DNA from 2 places in the Geobacillus sp. TFV-3 genome. Region 1 is predicted to be linked to the other one. Evidence: a T-box and tRNA genes for the amino acid it is inferred to sense, from the RefSeq annotation. Region 1 holds a T-box; the other holds one or more tRNA genes.
The links. A T-box is a leader RNA that pairs with one kind of tRNA and senses whether it is charged. The one in region 1 lies ahead of BJQ97_RS04515 (valine--tRNA ligase), so its partner is inferred to be a tRNA-Val.
Positions count from the first base shown of each region.

Region 2: it has a tRNA-Val gene. The T-box ahead of BJQ97_RS04515 (valine--tRNA ligase) is inferred to sense a tRNA for this amino acid. The anticodon was not compared.

Region 1 covers NZ_MPSP01000001.1:900,331-915,949, forward strand. The annotation lists gene spoVID (stage VI sporulation protein D) at 1-568, shown strand, start outside; gene ysxE (spore coat protein YsxE) at 612-1,643, shown strand; gene BJQ97_RS04510 (hypothetical protein) at 1,682-1,870, opposite strand; T-box leader at 2,010-2,245, shown strand; gene BJQ97_RS04515 (valine--tRNA ligase) at 2,344-4,986, shown strand; gene BJQ97_RS04520 (bifunctional folylpolyglutamate synthase/dihydrofolate synthase) at 5,153-6,448, shown strand; gene BJQ97_RS04525 (VWA domain-containing protein) at 6,517-9,753, shown strand; gene BJQ97_RS04530 (hypothetical protein) at 9,844-11,550, opposite strand; gene BJQ97_RS04535 (PilW family protein) at 11,592-12,170, opposite strand; gene BJQ97_RS04540 (type IV pilus modification PilV family protein) at 12,154-12,774, opposite strand; gene BJQ97_RS04545 (hypothetical protein) at 12,918-14,483, shown strand; gene BJQ97_RS04550 (PRC-barrel domain-containing protein) at 14,473-15,252, shown strand; gene BJQ97_RS04555 (G5 domain-containing protein) at 15,269-15,619, shown strand, end outside.
Region 2 covers NZ_MPSP01000001.1:2,810,554-2,826,172, reverse strand. The annotation lists gene BJQ97_RS14350 (DnaD domain-containing protein) at 1-379, shown strand, start outside; gene BJQ97_RS17735 (hypothetical protein) at 423-845, opposite strand; tRNA gene BJQ97_RS14340 (tRNA-Ala) at 1,052-1,124, opposite strand; gene BJQ97_RS14335 (MgtC/SapB family protein) at 1,197-1,874, opposite strand; gene BJQ97_RS14330 (DMT family transporter) at 1,991-2,899, shown strand; gene BJQ97_RS14325 (protein-glutamine gamma-glutamyltransferase) at 2,870-3,688, opposite strand; rRNA gene BJQ97_RS14320 (16S ribosomal RNA) at 4,525-6,082, shown strand; rRNA gene BJQ97_RS14315 (23S ribosomal RNA) at 6,322-9,251, shown strand; rRNA gene rrf (5S ribosomal RNA) at 9,494-9,610, shown strand; tRNA gene BJQ97_RS14305 (tRNA-Val) at 9,619-9,694, shown strand; tRNA gene BJQ97_RS14300 (tRNA-Met) at 9,846-9,922, shown strand; tRNA gene BJQ97_RS14295 (tRNA-Asp) at 9,927-10,002, shown strand; tRNA gene BJQ97_RS14290 (tRNA-Phe) at 10,171-10,246, shown strand; tRNA gene BJQ97_RS14285 (tRNA-Thr) at 10,410-10,482, shown strand; tRNA gene BJQ97_RS14280 (tRNA-Lys) at 10,778-10,850, shown strand; tRNA gene BJQ97_RS14275 (tRNA-Gly) at 10,858-10,932, shown strand; tRNA gene BJQ97_RS14270 (tRNA-Leu) at 10,938-11,023, shown strand; tRNA gene BJQ97_RS14265 (tRNA-Arg) at 11,029-11,102, shown strand; tRNA gene BJQ97_RS14260 (tRNA-Pro) at 11,109-11,182, shown strand; tRNA gene BJQ97_RS14255 (tRNA-Ala) at 11,191-11,263, shown strand; tRNA gene BJQ97_RS14250 (tRNA-Met) at 11,281-11,354, shown strand; tRNA gene BJQ97_RS14245 (tRNA-Ile) at 11,363-11,439, shown strand; tRNA gene BJQ97_RS14240 (tRNA-Ser) at 11,459-11,549, shown strand; tRNA gene BJQ97_RS14235 (tRNA-Thr) at 11,591-11,666, shown strand; tRNA gene BJQ97_RS14230 (tRNA-His) at 11,674-11,746, shown strand; tRNA gene BJQ97_RS14225 (tRNA-Gly) at 11,914-11,984, shown strand; tRNA gene BJQ97_RS14220 (tRNA-Ile) at 11,991-12,067, shown strand; tRNA gene BJQ97_RS14215 (tRNA-Asn) at 12,129-12,203, shown strand; tRNA gene BJQ97_RS14210 (tRNA-Ser) at 12,210-12,302, shown strand; tRNA gene BJQ97_RS14205 (tRNA-Glu) at 12,307-12,378, shown strand; gene BJQ97_RS14200 (B3/B4 domain-containing protein) at 12,678-13,343, opposite strand; gene queG (tRNA epoxyqueuosine(34) reductase QueG) at 13,396-14,538, shown strand; gene BJQ97_RS14190 (amidase domain-containing protein) at 14,600-15,463, shown strand; gene trmL (tRNA (uridine(34)/cytosine(34)/5-carboxymethylaminomethyluridine(34)-2'-O)-methyltransferase TrmL) at 15,484-15,619, shown strand, end outside.

The DNA of each region.
Region 1 (15,619 bases):
CCCGTTTGAATCGATCGCCCGCAAGGAAGCGGCCGGTGAGGAAGCGTTTGCTTCCGTGGATGATTTCGCCGATGAGGAGGATGAACAGCCGGCTTTTGCCGCTGGCGAAACGACGGTTTCCGTCATGGAGCCAGCCGTCATGCGTCATGAAGAAACGGAGGGTGAAGAAGAGGCCAAAGAGCCGTTTTTGCCGCTTGAGACGGAAACGAAGGCGGTCAGCGCACAGACGGAGGAAGACATCGCTTCGCTGCTGCCGCCAACTGAGGCGAAGGTATCGATCGGGGCGGCGAAAAAGGCGGTTGAGGAAGAAGAGGAAGAAGAAACGAAAACAAAAAGCGAAAATGCGCTTTACTTGACGAAACTATTTGCGAAAAGCGAGGCGGAAGAGTTTACGAAACTGAAAATTTGCATCGTCCAGCAAGGAGATTCATTGGACAAGATTGCCGAACGGTATGACGTGACCGTCTCGCAGCTGTTGCGCGCCAATGATTTGGAAAGCCCAGATGACGTGCACGAGGGGCAGCTTTTGTATATTCCGGCCATGGCGGGAAGCCGTCCTTTCTCATGAAAGGGACGCTTTCCGTTTCTTTTGCCGATAAGGGGGCGTCACGATGGCCGCACAGTCTGACCAATATGATGCTGTGCTCGTCCAGTATGGGCTTCGTCCAGTGCGCATGGAGCAGCGAGGCAAAGCCGTCAAGGTATACACGAACTGCGGCGTTTTCGCTTTAAAGCCGCTCGAAAGCGAGCAAGAAGCCGCCGCCGTTTGGCAGTCTCTTCAGCATGGCGGCCCCCGTTGTCTCCCGCTTTGCCTGACGCGGCGGCGGTCGCTGTTTGCCACAGAAGGCGGCCGTCTTTATTATGTGCAAGCATGGCATGACGGCGAAGCGAAGGCGGAAGGGGACCCGGTCCGCGCCTTTTTTCGCGAGCTTGCCCGCCTCCATCGCGCCACCGTCCGCACGATCCAGGTGAGTGAGGAAGAGGCGGCGGCGTACCGAAAACAAAAAAAGGACGAATGGCAACGGGCGCGGACGGTGTGGGAAGAACGGATTGAGCGGTACGAAGCGGCATGGTACATGTCGCCGTTTCAGCTCCAATGCTGCACATATTTCCATGAGATGATGCGCGCGTACTCGTTCGCTGAAGAACGGCTTGATGCGTGGGAAGAGACGCTCAAAGAGACAAAGCAATGGCGCATCGCCTGGGTGCACGGCAAAGCGCGCCTCTCCCACTATATCCCCCCGTATTGGATCAGTTGGGAGCGGGCGCATTGGAATTCGCCGCTCTTTGATGTGATCGCTGCCGTCCGTTTTCACGTACAGACAATGCCGCCGCTTGGGCGCGAGTGGTTTGAAGGGATGGAGGAGTACGAGAAGGAGCTGCCGCTGTCCGACGGGGAGCGGGCGTTTTTATACAGCCATTTGGCGGAGCCGCGTGGGTTTGTCCGCTGTTTGGAGCGGTATGAGGCCGCTTCGCGCAACGAGCGGAACGAACGGGAATATGTGGCCGCGCTGCAGCGCTGTTATTTGGCGTTTAAAAACATGGAGGCGGTTGTCATGCACCTTGTCCAACGCGACGCCGCGCAGCAGCAGGAAGAAGCGGTGGACAATGAACCGCCGGCGGATGAAAGCAGCAATGGTTAAATGGATTTTGAATGCAGCCCAAACAACACGGCGTTGCACTAAATCCATTCCAGATGAAGCGCCACGGCAATGAAAACGAAGATGGCCAATAAAATGACATCAAACGTCGTCGGCAAAAAAATGGTGCGGATCGCTTGAAAAATGGTGAGCGGGATGATCACTTGGGCGCAGACGGCTCGCACTTGCCGAAGCCACGGCGGCCACGAATACGGGTTGAATCGCCTCATCGACATTCCCTCCTTCTCCGGTTTACTATACAATATGAATAGAAAAAATGTTTGTCACCAAACGGGCGGCAGTAGAATAAATAAATAAAAACTTGGCAAAGATGATGGACAATGGTAGTATAATAATCGAACAATGATGACAAAAGCGAAGACGGGGAGGAGTACAGCGGTCCGCACCTGCAGAGAGGGAAATCAGAAGCTGCGAGATTTCCTAGGATGATGGCTGCTGGAAGGTCGCCCTTGAGCTGCTTCTTTGAAAGGCGCTGCTGCCGAGTAGAGGAAGCCGGCATCATGCCGTTATGCCAATGAAGCGCTTAAGCCTTTGGGCTTAAGAAAAAAGGTGGTACCGCGAAAGCAGCTCCTTTCGTCCTTTTGGGATGAAAGGGGCTTTTTTGCTTGCCGGCTGCGCGGCATGGCTCAGTGGGAAGCCGCCGTCAGCCGCATTGTCCATCACGTTGAAGGAGGGAAATGATATGGCACAGCAGGAAGTGTCGATGCCGCCGAAATATGACCACCGCGCGGTTGAAGCGGGGCGCTACGAATGGTGGCTGAAAGGAAAATTTTTTGAAGCGACCGGTGATCCGAACAAACGACCGTTTACGATCGTCATTCCGCCGCCGAACGTCACTGGCAAACTGCATTTAGGGCATGCGTGGGATACGACGCTGCAAGACATCATTACGCGCATGAAACGGATGCAAGGGTATGATGTTTTGTGGCTTCCGGGAATGGATCACGCCGGCATCGCCACCCAGGCGAAAGTGGAAGAGAAGCTGCGCCAGCAAGGGATGTCGCGCTACGATTTAGGGCGGGAAAAGTTTTTAGAAGAAACATGGAAGTGGAAGGAAGAATACGCCGGCCATATTCGCAGCCAATGGGCGAAGTTAGGGCTTGGCCTCGACTACACGCGCGAGCGGTTTACGCTCGATGAAGGGCTCTCAAAAGCGGTGCGCGAAGTGTTCGTGTCGCTCTACCGGAAAGGGCTCATTTACCGCGGCGAGTACATCATCAACTGGGATCCGGTGACGAAAACCGCTTTGTCGGACATTGAGGTCGTTTATAAAGAAGTGAAAGGCGCACTTTACCATTTGCGCTATCCGCTCGCCGACGGCTCCGGCTACATTGAAGTGGCGACGACCCGTCCGGAAACGATGCTCGGCGATACAGCCGTTGCCGTGCACCCGGATGACGAGCGGTATAAGCATTTGATCGGCAAAATGGTGAAGCTGCCGATCGTCGGCCGCGAAATTCCGATCATCGCCGACGAGTATGTCGATATGGAGTTCGGCTCCGGGGCGGTGAAAATTACACCGGCGCACGACCCGAACGACTTTGAAATCGGCAACCGCCATAACTTGCCGCGCATTCTTGTCATGAACGAAGACGGCACGATGAATGAAAACGCCTTGCAATACCAAGGGCTTGACCGGTTCGAGTGCCGGAAGCAAATCGTCCGCGATTTGCAAGAACAAGGCGTCCTCTTTAAAATCGAGGAGCACGTGCACTCGGTCGGCCATAGCGAACGGAGCGGTGCGGTCGTTGAACCGTATTTGTCGACGCAATGGTTTGTGAAAATGAAGCCGCTCGCCGAAGCGGCGATCAAGCTGCAACAAACCGACGGGAAAGTGCAGTTTGTGCCGGAGCGGTTTGAAAAAACGTATTTGCATTGGCTTGAAAACATCCGCGACTGGTGCATTTCGCGCCAACTTTGGTGGGGGCACCGCATCCCGGCGTGGTATCATAAAGAAACGGGCGAAGTGTACGTCGACCATGAACCGCCGAAAGATATCGAAAACTGGGAGCAAGACCCGGATGTGCTCGATACGTGGTTCAGCTCGGCGCTTTGGCCGTTCTCGACAATGGGATGGCCGAATGTGGAATCGCCGGATTACAAGCGCTACTACCCGACCGATGTGCTTGTCACTGGCTATGACATCATTTTCTTCTGGGTGTCACGCATGATTTTCCAAGGGCTCGAGTTCACCGGGAAGCGGCCGTTTAAAGACGTGCTCATCCACGGTCTTGTCCGCGACGCCCAAGGGCGGAAAATGAGCAAGTCGCTCGGCAACGGCGTCGATCCAATGGATGTGATCGACCAATACGGCGCTGACGCGCTTCGTTACTTCTTGGCGACCGGCAGCTCGCCGGGGCAAGATTTGCGCTTCAGCACTGAAAAAGTCGAAGCGACGTGGAATTTCGCTAACAAAATTTGGAATGCTTCGCGCTTTGCCTTGATGAACATGGGCGGCATGACGTACGAGGAGCTTGATTTGAGCGGCGAAAAAACGGTCGCCGACCATTGGATTTTAACGCGTCTCAACGAAACGATCGACACGGTGACGAAGCTCGCTGAGAAATACGAATTCGGCGAAGCAGGGCGCACGCTGTACAACTTTATTTGGGACGACTTGTGCGACTGGTACATTGAAATGGCGAAATTGCCGCTTTACGGTGACGACGAAGCGGCGAAAAAGACGACGCGCTCCGTGCTGGCGTATGTGCTCGACAACACGATGCGCCTGCTTCACCCGTTCATGCCGTTCATTACCGAGGAAATTTGGCAAAACTTGCCGCATGAAGGCGAATCGATCACCGTCGCTCCGTGGCCGCAAGCGCGCCCTGAGCTGTCAAACGAAGAAGCCGCGGAAGAAATGCGGATGCTCGTCGACATCATCCGCGCCGTCCGCAACGTGCGCGCCGAAGTGAATACGCCGCCGAGCAAGCCGATTGCGCTCTATATTAAGGCGAAAGACGACGAAGTGCGCGCAGCGCTGTTGAAAAACCGCGCCTATCTTGAGCGGTTCTGCAACCCGAGCGAGCTCTTGATCGATACAAACGTTCCCGCGCCGGACAAAGCGATGACGGCGGTCGTCACCGGCGCCGAGCTTATCATGCCGCTTGAAGGGTTGATCAATATTGAGGAAGAAATTAAGCGGCTTGAAAAAGAGCTTGACAAATGGAACAAAGAAGTCGAGCGCGTCGAAACGAAACTGGCGAACGAACGATTTTTGGCGAAAGCGCCGGCTCATGTCGTCGAAGAAGAGCGGCGCAAGCGGCAAGATTACATGGAAAAACGCGAAGCCGTCAAGGCGCGCCTCGCCGAGCTCAAACGGTAGACAAACGATCCAGCTGTTGATTATGATGAAGACGAATCCGCTTTCGAGTGGATTCGTCTTTTTCGATGGAAGATGATGTTGTTGAAAGAAGAGGAATGCCTTCGACATATGCGATTCGGTTTTTTCTTGATGGATCAGGGTACAAAGGACAAGGAGGATGGTCAACATGGTTCGAACATACGAAGAAGCGGTCGCTTGGATTCACGGGCGGCTGCGGCTTGGCATGAAACCGGGATTGAAACGGATGGAATGGATGATGGAAAAACTTGGACGACCGGAACGCCGCGTCCGTGCCGTCCATATCGGGGGAACGAACGGCAAAGGGTCGACGGTCGCCTATTTGCGTTCGATCTTGCAGGCGGCGGGGTATTCGGTCGGGACGTTCACCTCGCCGTATGTTGAGCAGTTTAACGAACGGATCAGCATCAACGGCGAACCGATCAGCGATGAAGAGATTGTAGAGCTCGTGCAGACGATCAAACCGCTGGCGGATGAATTGGAACGAACAGAGCTCGGCGGGCCGACCGAATTTGAAGTGATCACAGCGATGATGCTGTATTATTTCGGCAAAAAACACATTCAAGACATCGTGCTCATTGAAGTCGGCCTCGGCGGACGCTTGGACTCGACGAACGTCATTTATCCGCTCGTTTCCGTCATTACGAACGTCAGCTACGACCATATGAACATCTTAGGCGATACACTCGCACAAATCGCCGCGGAAAAAGCGGGGATCATTAAATCAGGGGTTCCGCTTGTGACAGCAGTGAACGAGCCTGAGGCGTGGGACGTGATCGCCAAGACGGCGGCGGAGCGGAAGGCGAAAACGTATCGGCTCGGCGTTGATTTCACTGTTTCCGACCGGCAGGCGACGGCCGAAGGGGAACAGTTTTCCGTCACGACGCCATTTGCCGAATATCGCGGTTTGCGCATTTCTATGCCCGGCGCCCATCAAGTTGAAAACGCGGCGGTGGCGGTGATGGCGGCAGAACTATTGCGGCTTGGCTATTCGTTTTTGATCGATCCGGAGCATATCACCGACGGGCTCGCAACGGCCACTTGGCCCGGCCGGTTTGAGCGGATGAGCGACAATCCTCTCATCATCCTTGACGGCGCCCATAACGAGGCCGGCATCCATGCGCTTGTGGAGACGGTGCGCACCCATTATCCTGACAAACGCGTCCATGTTTTGTTTGCCGCATTGGCGGACAAGCCGCTCGAGCGGATGATTCGGCTGCTTGATGATCTGGCGACAACGATGACGTTTACAACGTTCGATTTTCCGCGCGCGGCGTTGGCGGAAGCGCTTGCTGCCCTTTCGTCTCATCTGCATAAGGCGGCGACAGATGATTGGACAGGCTGGCTCATCGAGAAGAAAAAACGAATGGGAAACGACGAGCTGTTGCTTGTCACTGGATCGCTTTACTTTATATCTGAAGTGCGAAAACTTCTAAAAAAATAATGCCAAGTGATGAAAAGGATTGATATAATAGAAGAAAGATAGTTCTTTTGGCTCGGGAGGGGAGGCATATGCAACGGCGGCGCGGCTGGTTGTTATGGGGGATGTTGCTATGGCTGATGGTGAGTGTATGGCCGGTGAAGGCGGGTGTCGCTTACGCAGATCAGCCGGAAGGGGCCATTACGTTTGTTTCCGATGAGAAGATTGAGGGATGGGCGACCGCACCAGGGGGCGGCAACGGGCAAGGGAACAGCATTCGCTACTTTATGATTCGCATTCAGCCGAAGGAACAAAGCGGAACGGCGGTCAGCTACCGAGCCGAAGCGGTGGAAGCGCCGGCGAACAGAAACGGGGAGAAAAAGTATACGTTTTCACTCGACATGCGCGGCAAGTGGCCACCAGCTTCGGGAACGACGGCGACTTACCAAATCACCGTCGATGCGTATCGCGTGTTGGGAAATGAAAAAGAGGATGTGTATTTTTCATTCCCACAGGCGCCTTATCCATATACAAGGCAAATTGAGGTGAGCACGGCTAAATTGGATTTTTCCCTCTCGTTTTCACAGCCGGAATACGCCAAGCCGCCAAACGGCGATGCCCAAGGCCGGCTCGATGTGACGCTGGTTCCACAAGGCGCTGTTTCAGGACTCATCCGTCCCCCCATCGATGTCGTGTTTGTCATGGACGTGTCGGGCTCAATGACATCGACAAAATTGCAAAGCGCGAAATCCGCTTTGCAAGCGGCGGTCAACTATTTTAAGTCCAATTACAATCAAAATGACCGCTTTGCACTTATCCCGTTTTCCGATGGAGTCCGACAAGCAAGTGTGGTTCCGTTTGGGAAATACTCGGATGTCCTAAGCCAGCTTGATGCCATTCTCAATGTCGGCAACAGCTTGACCGCCAGCGGCGGGACGAATTACTCGGCGGCGCTGTCGCTTGCCCAGTCCTATTTCACTGATCCGACGCGCAAAAAATACATTATTTTCTTAACCGATGGCATGCCGACCGTGTTGAATACAACCGATTCCATTACGTATCGGGAGGTTAAGCCCAAATCTTTTGGCGGATACCAGTATACAGGAAATAAAATCACCGATTCTTTTCCTGTCACTTACGAACTGTACAGCGACGGCCGGACCGCTGGCATTCGTTTTACCGACAACAAAGGATATTCCCGCCAATTTTACAGCGATGGCCAAGATTATGTCAATGGAGGGCGAGTGTCTTGGGATAACGGTTATCCATTCACCTACAGCGGCATCGAAACGAAAATTCGAGCCAATGCCATAGCGGTGGCGAAGACGCTTGGGATGAACAATATTACTTTATATTCGATTGGTTTTGGCAACAACGGTGAAGTCGATTTAGATTATTTACAGACGCTGTCGGCGACTGCTGGCGGCGAAGCGCGGCAAGGCACGACGCAAAATTTGACCGCTTTGTTCCAACAGTTTTCCCAACTTGCTACGACACCGGCGATCACCGGAACGATCCGCATCCCGCTTTCGTCGTTTGGCGGCAATGTCGCCATCGCAGAAAATGGCCAAGTATGGCTTGATGACGCGAAACAAAACGCCTATATTTCGTTTTCGATTCCGTATCAAGCCGGCCAAGGCACTCCCGAGCCGGTGACGATTCCGATTCCCGTATCGTTTAAAGCGAAAGGAACGTATACGTTCAACGCGGAGTTGACGTATCGGGATGTGTATGGACAACTGCAGCCATCGATAACAAAAGCTGTGACGGTCACCGTCAAAGACGAAGCGCCGCCGTCATTTACGGGCACGGTGAAATTGCAAGGATTGACCAATGAGATCAACAGCTTAATCAAGCGCGGAGCCACCGATGGCAACGACAATCGCTTCCGGGCGACGTATTCGCTGTCCCTTGTCGGCTATGTCGGCAATGCGACAGGGACGATCAGTAATGTGAGCATTGTCCAAGAACTGCCCCACGGTATCTCTGTCGTTCCAGAGGGCAAAGTCTCAACCTTTGAAAACAACGGCAAGCGTTATGCCAAATGGTCGTTTGCCGGCCAGGTGTTCGATTACAGCCAGCTCAACAAACTGACCTTGACAGCGCAATGGGTGATGCAAGCTGATTTTGCCATGAACAATGTTCAATTGCCGCCTGCGGTCGTGACCTTTACCGACAGCCGCTATGGGGCGCGGACATCGATGCTCGCGCCGCCGACGGAACGAATTGGCATGAAAGTTCGCTTGGATGATTTTCCGAATTTTTACTATGAAGGCGATCAGAGTGGTCTTGTAAACAAGTGGCAATTTACTCCTGCTTCATCTACCATTGTTGGAACGACTCAACACCCGAATTCATATGGATTATTGCCATTGCCTGTCAAGGCGCTGCAATATGATCCGAATGACGAAGGCGTGCTCCTTGTCACGTACAGCAACGGCCAGACGGTGCCTGTATACATGAAGCCGCATCTTTCCGTTGTAACGGCCAATGGCGCCGTTCCAAACGGAGCGACGACTTATGAGGCGCCGACCGTGAAAATTACCGGATTGGTGGCTGGTGAAGGGGTGTCGTATCAGTACCAAGTCGTGCGAAACGGTGTGGCGGCCGCTTGGACATCGCTTTCTTCACCGTATGCGATTGCCATTTCCAATGACGGCTCCTATACGGTGACGGTGCAGGCATCAGGGGGATTGACGAGGGGAACAGGTCTAGCAAGCGCGACATTTACGTATACAAAGCTGATTACAGAATTGAAGCTTGGTTCGTATCAAACGAAGATGAACGTCGGCGAAACGCAGACCATTCCTGTGACCATTTTCCCGAGCGATGCGACGAACCGAACGCTTGCGTGGACATCAAGCGATCCGAATGTCGCATCGGTAGACCAAAACGGTGTGGTGACAGCGCTAAAGCCTGGAACGGTTACGATCACCGTCCGCGCGGCCGATGGCGGCAATGCGTCGGCATCGGCGGTCATCAAGGTGATGGATCCGTACGTGGCGCTTACAGGTATGGTGTTCCGCAACTCGATTGTACACATGAACGTTGGCGATCGGCTGGAGGTGGCGCCGGAGCTCCGTTTTATTCCGGAAAATGCAACTGACCGGACGCTCCGCTCTGTTGCATCGTCTGACTCGCGCTTTGTCAATGTTGTCCAAGAAAATGGCCGATGGTATTTGGAAGCAGTGGACGTCGGCTACGCGGTTGTGACGGCGACCGCCAACGCGAAAACGCCGGATGGCAGGCCGATTCAAGCCTCAGTGTGGGTCTTTGTCCAACCGCGTGAAGAAGAGGGGGAAAGCGGCAGCAACGCTGGGCGTTGGTAATAATGAAAAAAGCGGCCTCCTAAATTGGAGAGCCGCTTTTTTCGCTTGCCCAAGGATCGGGTGGATGAGAGGGAATTTAGCTGTATTCGTTCACTCAACTTTAAGCCGGTCGGCGACGAGCGAGATTTGATTGACAAACGGCAATCCTGTTCCTTGTTCGACTAACACCCGTGGATTGTATTTGACGATCAGGCGGGATTGTTGTATGTCAGAGCTTGGAATGAAGTTCCCCGGCTCACCGTCTTTCGGCTCGATCCGGCCGCGAAAGGCGTTGATGACGAGCCCGCTGATGTCTGTATCCGGAGCAGCTGCTCCGTTCCCGCGGGCGAACAACCCGCCTTCAATGTACAAATACGACCCGACTGCATAAATCGTCGCGCTGCTGTCCGTATAAAAATATCCTTTTAAGTTCGGGATTTCACTTGAGCTTTGAAATTCATTGATGCGGGCGATATCGAGCGTGCCTTTGGACAACAACACGAGCCCTTTTCCATCCGCTCCGTCGATATGGCTGTTGTAAATGGTCGTTTTGCCGGTGACGTAAATGCTCGCGTTCAACGCCAAGTTTCCAGTGAGCGTCAAATCACCGAACACGATCAAATTGCCCCGCACAGCCGCAGTTGATTTTGTCGGCCCTTCAATGCGGAGATTGCCATTGATGATGAGCCATTGGTTTTGTCCGTTTTGTTGCACGTCAATGTCGCGATAAAGGGGCATCTCCTCCCCTTCTGCGTCCAACCAAAGCGGCTTGTCTTTTGGCATCTGATTGATGGATTGTTCATACGGTGTTTTGTCGTCTGTCACGACCCGAGCCAATTTTCCTTCTTGATAAAGCTCCCGTGCTACATCGAGCGGTGTCTGGTCATTGTTTCCAATTCGCTCGATATACGCTTGCTGGGTTTCAGGCGACAACGGCGAGAGACCGGCTGCTTGAAGCAATTTATCTTTCACAGTACGCTCGAAATCAATATCGATGAAATCGTCCGTCTCTTGTTGAATGAGAGGACCGCCATTGTCCGGCCATTCTTGGGAGAAGAGGCCTTCTTCCATTCGGAAAGCTCGGCCGTCAGTCTTCCAGCAACTGCTCGTTTGCGTGCATGAAAACAGCAGCTTGTCATGAATGTGCCAAATCGAATCGCTCGTTGATGCGGGCAATCCGGCATCGATAGGAGCGATCGTTAACTTGCCGCTTTTTTTCACGTAGTTGGCCGCGTTGCTTATGTAGGCGCTTTGTCCGGCGTATACGTTCCCTTGCTTCACATAGACGCCGCCGTTTAAAATGACTGTTTCTTTTGATCCGAGCGCGTATTTGAGAAAGCTGGGCGTATTCGTTAAAAAGACGAGCCGTTTGATTTTCCGCTCACGATGGCCGTCCATAAACGGTTTGGACAAATCGAGCGCGCGGAGGAACACTTTGTTCGTCGGAATGTTGTACAAGCGATAGGACACGTCTTCCACCTCCACGCCGTAGCGTGCTTTCAGCTTGCCGGCGATCGTATCTAGGCCTGGAGTGTCCTCGTTAATGCCGAGAAAGGCATCCCATTGACTGGGGGTGAAAATGTCATGACGAACAAAAAAATCGTCGTCTGAAAGCTCAGCTTTAAGCTCAGCAATTGCTTCATTCAGGGCTGTTTGGGCTTCATGAAACGATTCGATGTTCTCGACGCGCACCGCGGTAAACCGCGTTTGCTGGACGGCGACTGTTAAAATCGTCAAGCCGAGCAAAAAAAAGATGGTGATGACGAGTAGAGTCGTCACCAAGCTGTAGCCAGCCGCGTTCAAGCGCAGTCGGTTCATCGCTCTCCCCCCTTCGCAGATAAAGTTTCGAAACGCAATGCTTAAAAGCCGAATTCTGTTGTTAAGGTAAACGGCGGCGCATACAGCCAACCACTCGGATCGGCGTGCCCACGGTCGGAGACAATGAGACGGATCGTCATGACGCCGCTCCGGCAAAGGTTGCCTTCTTTTCGCGCGCAGCGGAACGAAAACGATGAAGAGTCGTCCAGCAAAAAGCGGGAAGTGGTGATCGTTTCGCCATTGATCGCGAGCGCGCCGTCTTGGATGGAGATCGTCATCCGCTCGATGTTTTCTGGCTTTTTCTCTTCACGGGAGACAAGCCCCGTGTCCACATCGGCTTTGAATTCTTGGTTTTTCACAAAGGTGATGGTCGTTAGCGGCTTGTTTTCTTCTTGACTTTCCATTCCATCCGGAGAGAGCGTGTACAGCTCGTTCATTATTCGGGCCATGGCGTAGTCCGCTTCGCTGCGCAAGTCATTTTCGATGCCGATGCGCTCATAGGCGCGAATACCGGTTAAAAACACCGTGTAGATAGCGCCGATGATGAGCAAAGAAATGGAAACGGCGGCCAACAGCTCGATCATCGTCATGCCGGCTTCCCTTCTAGCGGATTGTTTCATCGGTGATCACCCCTTCGACCCACGCTGTTTCGTTCGCATGCTCGCCCCAACGGACGGTGGTGTATAATTTGATCATGTAGGCGCCGGCGTTTGATTCGGCTGCTTTTTCCGTTTCAGTGCGGATGCGCGCCTGCAGCGGCGCAGGCAAGGAAGTGAATTCCAACGATGAAGCAAATGCATCCCATGCCTCCCTGTCGTACCGGACAAGGTAAACGGAAGTTTCGTAACGGACATTGTTGATTTTCGGGCCGAACTGCGCTTCGCATACCGTATGCCGTTGGCCGGATTCTCCGGGAAAAAACAGCGCCGCCAACGATTCGTCGCCGCAATCGTCTTTTGTGAGCTCAAGAAACGGCGTTTGATGGTGTTCCATATATTCTTTTAGCCGGGAGAAATCCGCGTTTTTTTCAAAATAGACAGCGACGCCGCGGGCGACGTTGACGGCCACCGTCCGCCCTTGGTTGTAAGACGTATGCATCATCGCATTTGTGAAAAAGTAAAACAAACCGATCGCGACGCTCGATAAAAGAGTGACGGCGAGCAACGTTTCAATCAGCGTAAATCCTGCTTGACGACTAGGAAGAGAAAAATTGTTTCCCGCCATTTGTCACAACCTTCTTTCAAAATATGTAACTTTATTATACAATATTTTCGAGTTGAGCCATGTAGAATTTTAGGATAAGAGAACGATCAATGGCACATTTGTCGCTTTATTGCCAATGATACGCCGGGAAGGAACGAGTAGGCATGTGGAAAGAGGCGGTTGTTTACGTTGTTGCATTCATAGTGGCGCTGTTGGCCGTTTGGCTGCTGCCGCTTGGCTTCAGCCGAGCCGGGGGCGCGGCGGTTGTTGCGGCTGCCTTTTTGGCTGCGGGGCTGGCGCAGTTGGCCGAATCGGTGATTCCGTTATGGCAAATCGTCCTGCTCGTCGGGGTTTTGCTGTTGGCGGGCTCGTATTTGCTTGATCGTTGGTTCGGTCCGCTTCTTTACCGGTCCGTGGAGACGGGGGAAGCTGGAGAACGGAGAAAGGGAGGATGGAAAGGGAGTGGCGACCGGACGGCTGCGGGAGATAGGGATGGGACGATAGTCCAGAATGCAGCGGAAAATCTAGTCGATTCGACCTGGCCGGCAGCTTTTGGACAAAGCAGCGCTTCTAGGGGATTTCAAGGCGCTGGCCCGAGTGGGGAAGCGTTGCGATCGCACGTACAGGAAACCGGTAACACCGCTTCAGAAGCGTTGCCTGCACAGTCGGAAGCAGATTCGGGAGAGGCGGAGCGGGCGCCGAAATCCAGACAGACTGCTTTCTTGCTTCGAACGATGGATGGCGTAGAGGAAGCTGCTTCCGATCCCGGAGCGGATCAAGCCGAGCCGGAGGAGCTGCTTTCGTTGGATTCGATCGATGCGGAGCAAAAAATGTGCTCCGTGGACCGAGACGATGCCGAGCGAGAGGAGTTGTTCCCGTTGGATTCGGAACGTGTGGAGCTGGAGAAGTTGCCTGCCTTGGATTTGGACGCAGTAGAGCCGAACGCCATGACGGATGACGGCGGCGGGCTGAACGTTGAGCCGGCTCGCCGTCTGCGCGATTGGCTCGATGAGTTGCCTGTCTCGATGACGCCGGACATCGAAGCGGCGGTGCTGCAGGCGCTTGACCTCAGCCTTGAAGAAGAGGATGGGCAACTTTCCGCGTTCATATCTTCTAGCTCGGCAGGCGTTTCTGCTGTAGAAAACGGGCTGCCTTCCGGCCAGGCAATGCCGTGTGAAGGGGCGCTTTTGGAAGAAGCAATGCCCGGTATTGTCGACCGTTCGCTGCCGGAAACGGACGAGGCTGCCGAACCGCCCCGTCAGGAGGACGCAATGAAAGCAGGGCGTGGCAGGCAGGAAGGGCAACGAGTGGAGCATGGATGGCCGGAAGGCGAACAATCAACCGAGCGCCGCGATCTGGAAGAAGAGGGGCAAATGGAAAGCAGGCGGGAGGAAGAGAGCGAACGGCCAGCGCGAATGATCGGTCCGGACGTCGTGCAGGCGGTCGCTCTTGAATTGCGCCTCAACCGCCGTCGTTTGGGCGCCGCCGATTACGAGCGCTGCATCCTCCGTTGTTTGGACGCTCCGCTTTCTGACCGCGACTATTACGTATTGGCCCGTTTGTTAATGGAACATTATGTAGCAGAACAACAGTACGGCAAGCTTGCAGCGTGGCTTGAGGAGCTCGCTGACCGTTTTCGCGCCTATCCGGCTGTGGCCGAAGAGTTGGCGCTTTGGCGGCAGTTTGCCGCAACACTAGCAAACAGTTGGGGTGAACAAGATGAAAGCTAGCGCGCAAATCATTGGACTGCCGATCATCAGCATTGCTGACGGTGCACAAATCGGCACGGTGAAAAGTTTGGTGATCAACCCGGACAAAGGATCGATCGATTTTTTGACCGTGGAACAAGACGATGTGCAGCTCAGTTTAAAGGCCATTCCATTTAAAAAAGTCGTGGGCATCGGCGAGTTTGCCGTGACGGTGGAGCAAGGGCACGATGTAATTGACCTCTCGGAAATTCCGATCGCCAATCAGCTCGTCAATAAGCAAATTCGGATTAAAAATACGAAAGCCATCACGCGCAAAGGGCAGCTGCTCGGCGAAGCACGCGAGTTTTTCGTTGATGAAGAGTCCGGGGATATTGTCGGCGTCGCTCTTCAACTCGAGAAAGGGGAAGCGGTGCTGCCAGCCTCGGAAGTGTTGACGTACGGCAAAGATATTTTGATCATCAATGACGGAGCGAACGAGTCGCTTCTTGATGACCCGATGCAGTTGTTGAAGGCAGAGAGCATCGAGCCAACCAGCGGCATGGCGGAAGAGGACGTTTCTGCGCAAATGGAGGCGATGGCCGAAAGCGCGGAAAATGTTGAAGCGCTGCAGTTGCTGAGAGAAAAACAAGTTGCGCTGTTAGCCGGAAAGCGGCTGACAAAAGACATTTATGATACAGACGGCCGCCTGCTATTTAAAGCGGGCACCCTGCTCGGCGAAGAGGATGTGCGCAAGGCGCAAGAGGCGGGGCCAAGCGTCATCGTCGATGTCTCGATGAATGTGGAAGCATAATGGAGGGGGATCGGCGGTGAAAAAGGCTGCCGCGTGGAAAATGTTTGTTGTCATGGCTGTTTGCACCGTTTATTTTATCGCTTTTTCGCATTTGGGCGCCTTCGCCTATGATGCTTTGGCCCTGGATGACGGCCGCCTTGGTCCGGGCACAGCGGTCGGTCCGGTGTCACTCTCCGGCATGACGCCGGAAAGAGCCCGTCAGGCGGTTGTCGAGCGGGTGAACGAGTGGCGGGCGACCACTTCCATTTCTTTGCAGTACCAAGAAAAGCGCATTGACCTGCCGGCGGATGCGTTTGCATTCCGTCTTGCTGAGAGCACGAAGCGGTTTGTCGACGGGAAGCGCATGCCGCTGTTTGTGATCGCTGAT
Region 2 (15,619 bases), 1.9 Mb from region 1:
CAACGTGTGGGTGGACGAGACGTCCGAAGAGCTGGTCTTGGAAGCATTGAAAATCGCGGTGGAAAACGGCGCAAAACGGTGGGTGTACGTCGAAACGATTTTGCGGGACTGGACGGAAAAAGGATATCGCACCGTGGACCAAGTGCGCGCCGCACGGTTGGCGTTTCGGGAACAGCGGCTAAAGCAGCGATCATCTCTGTCTTCATCCGATGGCGGCAGAACGATGCGCAAACCGATCCGCACCGAGATCGTGCCAGATTGGCTGAAGATGGATTACAGCCAGCCGGAAGACGACGATTTTGACATCGAACAAGCGCGTCGAGAGCTTGAGGAGAGGTTGAAAAAATACAAAGACCATCCAGACGGAGCATCTCCGTGAGGATGGCATGAACATCTAAGCCGGGCTGAACGAGAAGCGGGGCCTACTTGATCCGTTTCAGTTCAGCTTCGTGTTGAATGGAGCGGGCGGACAGCAAATCGATAATGCGCTGCTGGTTTTCTTGAATTTCCTCTAACCGTTTGATGGAATCGGAGGCGTCCAGAACAGCCCACTTGATGAGAGGAAGGTCAGCCACATCTTCTTTCGTCGCCATGTTGTTTTCCACTTGATCCAACCTCTCGTTAAGCTGATGAATCTGGCGGTCGAGCCGTTGGTTGAGGTGGTCAAATTTTCCGTTGAGCTGGTGGATCTCATGGTCAAGTCGCTGGTTGAGCTGGTCAAACTTTTCGTTAAGCTGATGAGTCTCGCGGCCGAGCCGTTGGTTGAGCTGGTCAAGTCCTTGAACGAGCTTTTCGTTAAGCTGATGAAACTGATTCAAAATTTGTTTGAGCAACTGCTCATTCATGATTGTTCCATCCTTTCCAATCATACTAACAAAATATGGGAGTTTCTTGGAAGTGTTGATGAGCTGGAGAACCGGCGTCCTTGTTCGAGGGAAAAGGCAGGAAGGCTTGCGCACAGTCAAATTGATGCATAGTGGATAATCAACAATTGTGATATGCATCCGACTTTGTTTGAAAGAAAACCCTTGCTACGCAAGGGTTTTGCGAATGGAGCATACCGGGCTCGAACCGGTGACCTTCGCGCTGCCAGCACGACGCTCTCCCAACTGAGCTAATGCCCCAAAAAAGGATATGGATGATCTGTCCATGTCCCATTATATATATGGATGCGGACAATTGCAATCCTTTTTTGATCACCCGCTTTCAATATCAACGTGCACAACATCGTCAATGGAGCGGATGACGTAGTAAAGTTCGGCGGTCGAGCGCTTTTGGTCAATGACGGCTCTTAGTTTCAGCAAATGTTCATTCTCTTCAACGTCTTTAATGCGCATCGTTTTAATGTTGATGTCCTGTTGTTTTAAATGGTCGATGACCTTTGTAATGTTTTTGGCGTCCGCCACGGTGATTTGCAACAGCACCTCTTTTTCGCGCAGCTGCTTCGGCCCGAAAAAATTGATCAAAAACGGAATGAGTTCCACACTGACAATGAGAAGCGCGACGCCGAACGCCGATTCCCAATAGAAGCCTGCGCCGACCGCCACTCCAATCCCTGCCGCCCCCCAAATGATCGCGGCGGTCGTCAGCCCGGTGATGCTGTCGTTGCCGCGGCGCAAAATGACGCCTGCCCCTAAAAAACCGACCCCGGACACAATTTGCGCCGCCAGTCGAAGCGGATCCATTGTAATATGGTCTTTAAGCGGAAAGACGTACGCCGATTCGATCGAAACGATTGTAAGCAAGCAGCTGGAAATGGAAATCACAAGACACGTTTTCAACCCGACCGGTTTTCTCTTCAATTCCCGTTCCAGCCCGATGATCAGCCCGAGAATGGCGGAAATCCCTAGTTTGAGGAACGGATCAAACATCATCGTTTCTCACCTCATTCATGGTATAATGAAAGAAAACGCCCGATGACGCCTGTTTTCGCCCGGCGTGAAAACGGCGGCCAGGGATTGCGCTTGAAGAGACAAGGAGAGGAAAACGAATGAAGCCTTCAAGCACTACAAAGGCTTATGCCGCTCTATTCATCGGCGCGCTTGCCGTATCGACATCGGCCATTTTCGTCAAATGGTCGCAGGCGCCGTCCGCGGTGATCGCGTTTTATCGGCTCTTTTTGGCCGTCGCCATCATGACGCCGTTATTCCTCCGGCATCGAAGCGAACTCCGAGGCATCTCTTGGCGCGATTGGCTGTTTTCGCTTTGTTCCGGGGTGTTGCTTGCCTTTCATTTTATCCTTTGGTTTGAATCGCTCGACTATACATCCGTTGCCAGTTCGGTCGTGCTTGTGGCGATGCAGCCGCTGTTTGCCTTCGCAGGCGGCGCGTTGTTTTTCCGCGAACGGTTGACCGTCGCCGCGTTCGGGAGCGCGGTGTTGGCCATTATCGGCAGCGTTCTCATCAGCTGGGGAGACTTCCGCGTCAGCGGCGAGGCGCTGTACGGTGATGGATTGGCGCTGCTTTCGTGCGCGTTTGTCACGGCGTATTGGCTGTTTGGCCAAGAGGTGCGCCAACGGTTGTTATTGGTGACGTATACATACATCGTCTATGGCATCAGCGCGGCGGTGTTGTGGCTGTACGCGATGCTGTTTCGCCTTTCGCTGACGGCGTATCAGCTGACGGATTGGCTTTGTTTTCTCGCTCTCGCCGTCATTCCAACGCTGCTCGGCCATTCGGTCATGAACTGGGCGGTCAAATGGGTGAGCGCCTCGACGGTGTCGATGGCGATTTTATTTGAACCGATCGGCGCCTCGGCTCTGGCATGCTGGCTGTTTGGCGAACCGATCCGTCCGTTTCAATGGATCGGCGGTATTTTTATTTTAGCAGGAATCGCCCTGTATTTGTGGGAGAAAAACGAAAAAGGCCCGCTAACGGCGCAAGAACGCAGCGGACCCTAGGGTTCCGACGATAAAGCGCGGGCGGCGGATCGGCAGGCGGAATTCATCGAAGCCGCGGGCGAATTGGGACAAATAAGCGAAATCGACTTGCGTGATATCGGGAAGCAGGTAAGCGGATTTCGTCGCTCCCCGTTTTCGTCTTCGATTGAGCGCGGCGATGATGCCATCCTGCGTCTGAATGCCAATGCCATGCCCGTAAAACAAGCCATCGCCCAAGTAGATCGTGTTTTCCCCTTGCCATTGCGGCGTCAACGGATCGAATTCCGGGTTTTTGAAATAGAGGCAATCTCCGGGGAGAAAGTGTTCATCTTTTTTTGTTCGAATGCCAAGATCCTGGTCGGTATGCCAGTCATACAGCAACAAATCCGCAAACAACCGGTTGAACGCTGATGTGTCAATCACGTCAAGCACGGCCTTGTAAAACACGATGACGATCGCGGTCGCGCATTCAAACGCGTATCGCTCGCTATGGACAAAAATGTCCTTGATCGCTTCTGAAGCGGGGACGTCCGGACGAAGATGAAAGCCGCCGCGCTCGTCCCGCGTCCAAAAATCGCTGTTGCAGCGCGAAAAACGGAAAATGGCAAACCGCGCTCGGCTTTTCGCCAACTCGCTCGCCGACCGAACAATGCGGTCGCGCAAGACGATCTCGAATCGAAGCTGCCGTTCATTCGGGTATGTGTATAATTGCGGCGAAGAAACAAGAGCATCTAAGATTCGTTGTTCGCTGGCCGGAAGCGAAAACGAACTCGAAACGTCAAAGTTGATGGGGGACAACACGCGAATCAAAGTGAAGATGCCTCCTTGCTTGAAAAGATTGAAGCAACCAACGATGCCATAGAAAAAATGTATGCACGCGCGGCGGCGTTCATTCCGCTTTTTTAAAAGGCAAAGATTGTTTTCATGTTGGATGGAGGGACAAGATGGCTCATGGATGTCTTCGGGGGGAGTGGACGGCGTATAATGGGCCTCACAAACGAAACACGTTGAGGATTTGGGCGCGAGTGCGCTCACTTCTATGAAAGCGTAGAAGGCCGGTGAAAAACAACCATTTCCCCTAAATCGATGGTTCTCGAGTGAAGAGCAACATTTATAAAGTTTCTCAATTTGATAAATGTCATTGTTGAACCGCATTTCCTGTTCAATCACCAGCCTTTTAGGCAGCCATTGATGCGTAAGCGGGCCTTCTGAGCCGCCATTTGTATTGTCAACAATAGTTGGGCGGTGCATAGATGGATCAGGAATGGAGAAGAGGGAAAGAGGATGGATCGTCGCGTCCTAAAAGTTTTTTAAAAAAGGTGTTGCATTTGTGGAGTTAAGGTGGTATATTAAAAAACGTCGCTGATCGAAGAGGTTGTTTGACAGCGATGTGAAGCAAAAAAGCAGTTGACATCGAAAAAGATGTTATGCTAACATAAAAGAGCTGTTTGAGAGAGACAAAACAGCCGAAAGTTTGTTCCTTGAAAACTGAACGAAACGAAGCGCAATAGAAAAGCGGAGGCGGGCGTTTCGCCGCGACGGGCAAATGTTCTTCGCCTGCAGGGATTTCTAATCCCGAAGGCGAAGGTTATTTGACCCCGAGCGGCGGCGAGCCGAAGCTGGATCATGCAGGAAGTAATCTACTTTCTTTGGAGAGTTTGATCCTGGCTCAGGACGAACGCTGGCGGCGTGCCTAATACATGCAAGTCGAGCGGACCGGACTGGAGCTTGCTCTAGTTTGGTCAGCGGCGGACGGGTGAGTAACACGTGGGCAACCTGCCCGCAAGACCGGGATAACTCCGGGAAACCGGAGCTAATACCGGATAACACCGAAGACCGCATGGTCTTCGGTTGAAAGGCGGCGCAAGCTGTCACTTGCGGATGGGTCCGCGGCGCATTAGCTAGTTGGTGAGGTAACGGCTCACCAAGGCGACGATGCGTAGCCGGCCTGAGAGGGTGACCGGCCACACTGGGACTGAGACACGGCCCAGACTCCTACGGGAGGCAGCAGTAGGGAATCTTCCGCAATGGGCGAAAGCCTGACGGAGCGACGCCGCGTGAGCGAAGAAGGCCTTCGGGTCGTAAAGCTCTGTTGTGAGGGACGAAGGAGCGCCGTTCGAAGAGGGCGGCGCGGTGACGGTACCTCACGAGGAAGCCCCGGCTAACTACGTGCCAGCAGCCGCGGTAATACGTAGGGGGCGAGCGTTGTCCGGAATTATTGGGCGTAAAGCGCGCGCAGGCGGTCCCTTAAGTCTGATGTGAAAGCCCACGGCTCAACCGTGGAGGGTCATTGGAAACTGGGGGACTTGAGTGCAGGAGAGGGGAGCGGAATTCCACGTGTAGCGGTGAAATGCGTAGAGATGTGGAGGAACACCAGTGGCGAAGGCGGCTCTCTGGCCTGCAACTGACGCTGAGGCGCGAAAGCGTGGGGAGCAAACAGGATTAGATACCCTGGTAGTCCACGCCGTAAACGATGAGTGCTAAGTGTTAGAGGGGTCACACCCTTTAGTGCTGCAGCTAACGCGATAAGCACTCCGCCTGGGGAGTACGGCCGCAAGGCTGAAACTCAAAGGAATTGACGGGGGCCCGCACAAGCGGTGGAGCATGTGGTTTAATTCGAAGCAACGCGAAGAACCTTACCAGGTCTTGACATCCCCTGACAACCCAAGAGATTGGGCGTTCCCCCTTCGGGGGGACAGGGTGACAGGTGGTGCATGGTTGTCGTCAGCTCGTGTCGTGAGATGTTGGGTTAAGTCCCGCAACGAGCGCAACCCTCGCCTCTAGTTGCCAGCATTCGGTTGGGCACTCTAGAGGGACTGCCGGCGACAAGTCGGAGGAAGGTGGGGATGACGTCAAATCATCATGCCCCTTATGACCTGGGCTACACACGTGCTACAATGGGCGGTACAAAGGGCTGCGAACCCGCGAGGGGGAGCGAATCCCAAAAAGCCGCTCTCAGTTCGGATTGCAGGCTGCAACTCGCCTGCATGAAGCCGGAATCGCTAGTAATCGCGGATCAGCATGCCGCGGTGAATACGTTCCCGGGCCTTGTACACACCGCCCGTCACACCACGAGAGCTTGCAACACCCGAAGTCGGTGAGGCAACCCGTTTCGGGAGCCAGCCGCCGAAGGTGGGGCAAGTGATTGGGGTGAAGTCGTAACAAGGTAGCCGTACCGGAAGGTGCGGCTGGATCACCTCCTTTCTAAGGAGAAAAGCGGAGGCTGTTAATAGCCGACTTTACCAATTCATTGCGCTTTCGTTTCGTTCAGTTTTGAGGGAACGAGTCATGTTCTCTCAAATGTTTTGCGTCTGCGTCTACAAGCGGATTCGGAGAAACCGAATTCCTCGACGCAAGACTGCAGAGAAGCAAATTCAGGAAGCAGTCTCGTTCCTTGAAAACTAGATAACCGATTGACACAAGGAAGAAGCCGAGACGCTTTAGGTTAAGCTAGAAAGGGCGCACGGTGGATGCCTTGGCACTAGGAGCCGATGAAGGACGGGGCAAACGCCGAAACGCTCCGGGGAGCTGTAAGCAAGCGTAGATCCGGAGATGTCCGAATGGGGGAACCCACTGTCCGTAATGGGGCAGTATCCATGCCTGAATCCATAGGGCATGGAGGGCACACCCGGGGAACTGAAACATCTTAGTACCCGGAGGAGAAGAAAGCAAACGCGATTCCCTGAGTAGCGGCGAGCGAAACGGGAACAGCCCAAACCAAGAGGCTTGTCCTCTTGGGGTTGTAGGACCGCTCACGATGGGAGTGAGAAAGGAACGGGGTAGACGAACCGGTCTGGAACGGCCGGCCGGAGAAGGTGAGAGCCCTGTAGTCGAAACTTCGTTCCCTCCCGAGCGGATCCTGAGTACGGCGGGACACGAGGAATCCCGTCGGAAGCAGGGAGGACCATCTCCCAAGGCTAAATACTCCCTAGTGACCGATAGTGCACCAGTACCGTGAGGGAAAGGTGAAAAGCACCCCGGGAGGGGAGTGAAAGAGAACCTGAAACCGTGTGCCTACAAGTAGTCAGAGCCCGTTGATGGGTGATGGCGTGCCTTTTGTAGAATGAACCGGCGAGTGACGATGGCGTGCGAGGTTAAGCCGAAGAGGCGGAGCCGCAGCGAAAGCGAGTCTGAAGAGGGCGTTTAGTACGTCGTCGTCGACCCGAAACCAGGTGATCTACCCATGTCCAGGGTGAAGGCCGGGTAACACCGGCTGGAGGCCCGAACCCACGCACGTTGAAAAGTGCGGGGATGAGGTGTGGGTAGGGGTGAAATGCCAATCGAACTTGGAGATAGCTGGTTCTCCCCGAAATAGCTTTAGGGCTAGCCTCGGGTTTAAGAGTGTTGGAGGTAGAGCACTGATTGGGCTAGGGGCCCAAACCGGGTTACCGAACCCAGTCAAACTCCGAATGCCAACGACTTATGCCCGGGAGTCAGACTACGAGTGATAAGATCCGTGGTCGAGAGGGGAACAGCCCAGACCGCCAGCTAAGGCCCCGAAGTGCACGTTCAGTGGAAAAGGATGTGGAGTTGCAAAGACAACCAGGATGTTGGCTTAGAAGCAGCCACCATTTAAAGAGTGCGTAATAGCTCACTGGTCGAGTGGCTCTGCGCCGAAAATGTACCGGGGCTAAACGTGCCGCCGAAGCTGCGGGATGACCGTTGGTCATCGGTAGGGGAGCGTTCTAAGGGCAGAGAAGCCAGACCGGAAGGACTGGTGGAGCGCTTAGAAGTGAGAATGCCGGTATGAGTAGCGAAAACAGAGGTGAGAATCCTCTGCGCCGAAAGCCTAAGGGTTCCTGAGGAAGGTTCGTCCGCTCAGGGTTAGTCGGGACCTAAGCCGAGGCCGAAAGGCGTAGGTGATGGACAACAGGTGGAGATTCCTGTACCACCTTCTTCCCGTTTGAGCGATGGGGGGACGCAGGAGGATAGGGCGAGCAGGCGGCTGGAAGAGCCTGTCCAAGCCGTGAGGCTGATCCGCAGGCAAATCCGCGGGTCGCTAAGGCCAAGCGGTGACGGCGACGGAGCATTCCGGAAGTCCCTGATTCCACACTGCCAAGAAAAGCCTCTAGCGAGGGAAGAGGTGCCCGTACCGCAAACCGACACAGGTAGGCGAGGAGAGAATCCTAAGGCGCGCGGGAGAACTCTCGTTAAGGAACTCGGCAAAATGACCCCGTAACTTCGGGAGAAGGGGTGCTCTTTCGGGTGAAGAGCCTGGAAGAGCCGCAGTGAAAAGGCCCAAGCGACTGTTTATCAAAAACACAGGTCTCTGCGAAGCCGAAAGGCGACGTATAGGGGCTGACACCTGCCCGGTGCTGGAAGGTTAAGGGGAGCGCTTAGCGGAAGCGAAGGTGCGAACCGAAGCCCCAGTAAACGGCGGCCGTAACTATAACGGTCCTAAGGTAGCGAAATTCCTTGTCGGGTAAGTTCCGACCCGCACGAAAGGTGTAACGACTTGGGCGCTGTCTCAACGAGAGACCCGGTGAAATTATACTACCTGTGAAGATGCAGGTTACCCGCGACAGGACGGAAAGACCCCGTGGAGCTTTACTGCAGCCTGATATGGAATTTTGGTATCGCTTGTACAGGATAGGTGGGAGCCTGGGAAGCCGGAGCGCCAGCTTCGGTGGAGGCGGCGGTGGGATACCACCCTGGCGGTATTGAAATTCTAACCCGCACCCCTTAGCGGGGTGGGAGACAGTGTCAGGCGGGCAGTTTGACTGGGGCGGTCGCCTCCCAAAAGGTAACGGAGGCGCCCAAAGGTTCCCTCAGAATGGTTGGAAATCATTCGGAGAGTGCAAAGGCACAAGGGAGCTTGACTGCGAGACGGACAGGTCGAGCAGGGACGAAAGTCGGGCTTAGTGATCCGGTGGTTCCGCATGGAAGGGCCATCGCTCAACGGATAAAAGCTACCCCGGGGATAACAGGCTGATCTCCCCCAAGAGTCCACATCGACGGGGAGGTTTGGCACCTCGATGTCGGCTCATCGCATCCTGGGGCTGTAGTCGGTCCCAAGGGTTGGGCTGTTCGCCCATTAAAGCGGTACGCGAGCTGGGTTCAGAACGTCGTGAGACAGTTCGGTCCCTATCCGTCGCGGGCGGAGGAAATTTGAGAGGAGCTGTCCTTAGTACGAGAGGACCGGGATGGACGCACCGCTGGTGTACCAGTTGTCCCGCCAGGGGCACCGCTGGGTAGCTATGTGCGGACGGGATAAGCGCTGAAAGCATCTAAGCGTGAAGCCCCCCTCAAGATGAGATTTCCCACCGCGTGAAGCGGGTAAGATCCCTCGAAGATGACGAGGTCGATAGGTCCGAGGTGGAAGCGTGGCGACACGTGGAGCTGACGGATACTAATCGATCGAGGGCTTGACCTAATTAGAAAAGCGGAGGCGAGCGTTTCGCCGCGACGGGCAAATGTTCTTCGCCTGCAGGGATGTTCACATCCCGAAGGCGAAGGTTATTTGACCCCGAGCGGCGGCGAGCCGGAGCTGGACAACGAAAAGCGCAGGCTTGCGGCTTCTTCCGACGGTTATCTAGTTTTGAAGGAATGAACATCCTGTTGACAAATCCAACAGGATGGATATAATAAGGATTGTCCATAAGTTGATGATCATTGCCTAGTGGCTATGGCGGAGGGGAAACACCCGTTCCCATCCCGAACACGGAAGTTAAGCCCTCCAGCGCCGATGGTAGTTGGGGCCAGCGCCCCTGCAAGAGTAGGTCGCTGCTAGGCAACCCCGTGGAGGATTAGCTCAGCTGGGAGAGCACTTGCCTTACAAGCAAGGGGTCGGCGGTTCGATCCCGTCATCCTCCACCATTTTAATGAGTTTATCGCTTTGAGATGCAACAACGATGAATCTGCTTCGAGTTACCTCGAAGTATCTCACTTCCTTGAATCAACTAGTAGAGGAAGAGGCAACGAATAGCACACTCAGAGCATTATCAAAACTTACTGGCTTTCTTATCGCCGCGGGGTGGAGCAGTCCGGTAGCTCGTCGGGCTCATAACCCGAAGGTCGCAGGTTCAAATCCTGCCCCCGCAACCAATATGGTCCCGTAGTGTAGTGGTTAACATGCCTGCCTGTCACGCAGGAGATCGCGGGTTCGAGTCCCGTCGGGACCGCCATTTCATCAAACCTAGATTTTTTATAATGCTCGGTAGCTCAGTCGGTAGAGACGAGCTTCAACATCGCTGAATCTGCTTCGAGTTGCCTCGACGCATCCAGCTTCTTTGAATCAGCTGGCAGAGGAAGAGGCACAACAGCAACCAATGAGCATGGTGAAAAGAAAATATGGCTCGGTAGCTCAGTCGGTAGAGCAAAGGACTGAAAATCCTTGTGTCGGCGGTTCGATTCCGTCCCGAGCCACCATATAATTAAGATATGCATGCCGACTTAGCTCAATTGGTAGAGACGAGCATCCGCTTCATGGAATAAGTTGCGAGTTGCCTCGACGCATCCAGCTTCTTTGAATCAGCTGGCAGAGGAAGAGGCACAAAGCTCAACAATAAGTCACTTTTCTCATTCATATCGTGCCGGCTTAGCTCAATTGGTAGAGCAACTGACTTGTAATCAGTAGGTTGCGGGTTCAAGTCCTGCAGCCGGCATCTTTATTTTCAAATAAATCGTAAGCCATTAGCTCAGTAACGAGCGTTGCATCTTCGAGTTCGCTGTGAGTTGCCCCGACGCATTTGGCTTCCTTGAATGGGCTGGCAGAGGAAGGGGCAGGTAGAGCTAGATAATACTTAGAGTGTTTTCCTAACTATGAGCCATTAGCTCAGTAGGTAGAGCAACGAGCGAAGCATCTTCGGATTTGCTTCGAGTTGTCCCGACGCATACGACTTCCTTGAATGGGCTGGTAGAGGAAGGGACATCGTTGGTTGTGAGTGTATACTTAACTATGAGCCATTAGCTCAGTAGGTAGAGCATCTGACTTTTAATCAGAGGGTCGGAGGTTCGAGTCCTCCATGGCTCATCGTCTTGCGGAAGTAGTTCAGTGGTAGAACACCACCTTGCCAAGGTGGGGGTCGCGGGTTCGAACCCCGTCTTCCGCTCCACTTCCGCCGGGGTGGCGGAATTGGCAGACGCACAGGACTTAAAATCCTGGGGTAGGTAACTACCGTGCCGGTTCGAGTCCGGCCCTCGGCACTTGTGCGCTCGTAGCTCAATTGGATAGAGCATCTGACTACGGATCAGAAGGTTAGGGGTTCGAATCCTCTCGAGCGCGTTTGGTCGGGAAGTAGCTCAGCTTGGTAGAGCACACGGTTCGGGTCCGTGAGGTCGCAGGTTCAAATCCTGTCTTCCCGATTTATCATGGGGCCTTAGCTCAGCTGGGAGAGCGCCTGCTTTGCACGCAGGAGGTCATCGGTTCGATCCCGATAGGCTCCACCTTTTGACTTGAATGTGGCGGTGTAGCTCAGCTGGCTAGAGCGTACGGTTCATACCCGTGAGGTCGGGGGTTCGATCCCCTCCACCGCCACTATTATCGGACCTTTAGCTCAGCTGGTTAGAGCAGACGGCTCATAACCGTCCGGTCGTAGGTTCGAGTCCTACAAGGTCCACCATTATTATTGTTGCTTTTTTGGAGGAGTACCCAAGTGGTTGAAGGGGTCGGTCTTGAAAACCGAGAGGCGCCGCAAGGCGCGCGGGGGTTCGAATCCCTCCTCCTCCGCCATGTTTTGTTCTCGATGAATCGCGTAAATGTATTTGAACCATGCCGGCTTAGCTCAATTGGTAGAGCAACTGACTTGTAATCAGTAGGTTGCGGGTTCAAGTCCTGCAGCCGGCACCAGAACGAGGCGACTATGGCGAAGTGGTTAACGCACCAGATTGTGGCTCTGGCATGCGTGGGTTCGATTCCCACTAGTCGCCCTTTTCTTCAATATATTTGCGGGTGTAGTTTAGTGGTAAAACCGCAGCCACGAGCCTTCGCATCATCGAATCTGCTGCGAGTTGCCCCGACGCATCTGGCTTCCTCGAACAGGCTTGCAGAGGAAGGGGCACAGGGGAAGCGTGGGAGATATCAATCAAAATTATATGCGGGTGTAGTTTAGTGGTAAAACCTCAGCCTTCCAAGCTGATGTCGTGGGTTCGATTCCCATCACCCGCTTTTGATGGGCCTATAGCTCAGCTGGTCAGAGCGCACGCCTGATAAGCGTGAGGTCGGTGGTTCAAGTCCACTTAGGCCCACCATGTTTCATTGCATATTGTCTGAGGATTCGCTATAATAACTAATGAAATTTGTCATGATCATTCCGCAATAGCTCAGCGGTAGAGCAACCGGCTGTTAACCGGTAGGTCGTAGGTTCGAATCCTACTTGCGGAGCCATGTTACGGAGAAGTACCCAAGTGGCTGAAGGGGACGGTTTGCTAAACCGTTAGGTCGCAGTTTTGCGGCGCGCGGGTTCAAATCCCGCCTTCTCCGCCATAATGGCCCGTTGGTCAAGTGGTTAAGACACCGCCCTTTCACGGCGGTAACACGGGTTCGAATCCCGTACGGGTCACTGGTTGCTGGCACCAGAGATTCTGGTGCCTTTTTGTACAATTTGTTTTGTCGATTTTTGCGTTTTTTCTTGCAATGTGTGTAGAAATCTGTTATAATCTTTATCGTTAGTTGCAAAATTACGTTATGATTGTTGGGGACAACGCAGTGTTTCGTTTCGTTAAAGAACGAGGCATTGCGTTTTTTATTTCTCACCCTAAACCGAGAAGACCCCCACTTCCACGCGTGAGCGTAGACGGGAGAGCGTTCAAGCAGGGAGGGAGTCTCCCGTTTCCAACGGCAGAAAAGTGGGGGAGAAGATCAAACGAGCAATTGGGCGTCGGCTTCGCCGCCATGAATTTGCACAAACATCGTTTGGATGGCTTGAAGCTGGTGCTTGGCGGTTTCTTCTGGCGTTGATGGGAGAAAGTAAACGATTTGCAAAGCGTTTTTCGTTTCTCTCGTCACGGCGGTCCGCTCCGAATCGACGATCGGACTGCCAAACGGCCCTCGTTCATCTTTGCTGACGAGCTTGTTGGCAAAGTTGACTGTGCGGCCGTTTAACGCGATATATTCGTCTTGTTCCGTGCCGATCGTGAGCGTCACTGTCCCGTCGATGCGGTCTAGATCATAGATGCCGAGCGGAATTTTATAATAGAGTGAAAAAAAGTTGTTTATGTCCGCCGCTGAATGGATAGGTGGGATGAAGCTTTTTTTCTGGATGCGTCGGTACAGGCTTTCACTTGATGGTCGATAGCGGCTTGGGTCCGTTCCGATTTGTTTGAAAGTACGGCGCCATTCGACCATCTCGGGAATGTCGGTAATCGACTTTTCCTGCAGCTCGATGTAAAGAGATTCTTGAAACAGCTCAAGCCGCCCCCTTAACATTTGCGGTGAATCGCTGACCTCGATATGATGATAGCGAATGACGCCGAATTTGCCGGAAGGAAGGCGTTGCTTTAGCTGTTGCGATATCACGCATTTCATCTTGATCACCTCGGGTTTCATTTTACCATATATGATGAAAGGAGGGAAAACGATGGATGTTATGGCATTAAAGCAGGAAGTCGTTGAGTACAGTCGGTCAATCGGCATTGATAAAATTGGCTTTGCAAGCGCCGATCCGTTTGTTGAATTAAAGGAACGATTGCGCCGCCAGCAGGAGCTCGGCTATCAGTCCGGTTTTGAGGAACCAGATATTGAGAAACGGACAAATCCTTCATTGCTTCTTCCGGAAGCAAAATCGATTATTGCCATTGCCCTTGCCTATCCGTCCAAAATGAAAAATGCGCCGCAAGGGACAAAGACGGAACGGCGCGGCGTTTTTTGCCGTGCGTCATGGGGAAAGGACTACCACGATGTACTGCGGGAACGTTTGCAACAGCTCGAGGAGTTTTTGCTGACCAAAGTGCCCCATGCCCGCGTTCGCTGGATGGTGGATACTGGAGAGCTCGCCGATCGGGCTGTGGCGGAACGGGCAGGGATCGGTTGGAGCGGCAAGAACTGCTCCATCATTACACCGGAGTTTGGATCGTATGTGTATTTGGGAGAAATGATTACGAATATTCCATTTCCCCCTGATGAACCCGTTGAAAACCGATGCGGCACATGCACGAAATGCATTGACGCCTGCCCGACCGGGGCGCTTGTGCAAGGTGGGCAGCTGAACGCGCAGCGGTGCCTTTCTTTTTTAACGCAAACGAAAGGCTTTTTGGCTGATGAGTTTCGGGAGAAAATCGGGAACCGGCTGTACGGCTGCGATACGTGCCAGCAAGTCTGCCCAGAAAATAAGGGGAAAGACTTTCATTTGCATCCAGAATTCGAGCCGGATCCGGAAGCGGTAAAGCCGAAGCTCATCCCGCTGCTTCAGATGAGCAACCGTGAATTTAAAGAGAAGTTTGGGGCTATGGCGGGCTCATGGCGCGGGAAAAAGCCGATTCAGCGCAACGGCATTTTGGCGCTCGCTCATTACAAAGACCGAACTGCGGTGCCGCATTTATTGCGGTTGTTGAAAGAGGACAGCCGTCCCGTCATCCGTGGAACGGCGGCGTGGGCGCTTGGGAAAATCGGGGATCCAAGCGCCAAACCCTATTTGGAGGCTGCGCGGCAAACGGAGACGGATGCGGATGTGATCGCTGAGATTGAAAAAGGATTGAAACTGTTGTCCGAGGCAAAGGAATAGGGAAAAAAACGCAGCTTCCCCACATAAGGTAGTAACAAAAACGAAAGTGGTGGAAAGCGGCATGAAAAAACAGTTGCGCGCGTGGTTGGATGAGCGAGCCCGTTCGTTTGTGTCGGAAAGCAACGTACGGAACGAAGAAGCGGCAAGGAAGCAGCAGCTTTGCCAAAAGCGCGGCGCGGAGATCGTCCGTTGCACGATCCGGGGACAAATTGTTGGCAGGCAGACCATCGAGCGGGAAGCGAAAGTTATGTATATTGCCCACCATCAATTTTTAATTCAGCAAAGGGGTTCACTATATATAGAAGAACAGGTTGAGGAGCGATGCGCCTGTTTTGTTCGCGGTGAGCTTGTAGCTGATGAACCGATCAACCGGACGGGAGGCTATATGGAGGCGCCGCGCGTCGAACGGGAACAATGGACAGGGGAGCGTCTTTCTTACCAATATGACCGCGCCCGGGCGGTGCGGTATGCGGAAATGTGGTGGAATCGGCACAATCCGTCGTTTCCGTCGTTTCCAGTCGATTGCACGAATTTTGTCTCCCAATGCTTGTATGCGGGCGGGGCGCCGATGACGGGTTATCCGAACCGGACGAGGGGATGGTGGTGTCAAAACGGAAGTTGGAGTTACAGCTGGGCTGTGGCCCATGCTTTCCGTTGGTATTTGAGCGGGTCGCGCATCGGCTTGCAGGCGGTGGAAGTGGCGGAGCCGGAGCAATTGATGGCAGGTGATGTCATCTGTTATGATTTTCAAGGGGACGGACGCTTCGACCACTCAACGATTGTGGTGGCGAAAGATCAGAACGGGATGCCGCTTGTGAACGCCCATACGACAAACAGCCGAATGCGCTATTGGTCGTATGAGGATTCCAGTGCCTATACGCCGAACATTCGCTATAAGTTTTTTCACATCATCGATCGCAAATAAACGTTGTTGAGGTGAAGGAAATGCCGCTTCATGTAGTGTTATACCAACCAGAAATCCCAGCCAATACTGGAAACATCGCCCGCACATGCGCAGCAACCGATACGTCGCTCCATTTGATCCGCCCGCTCGGGTTTTCCACGGATGATAAAATGTTAA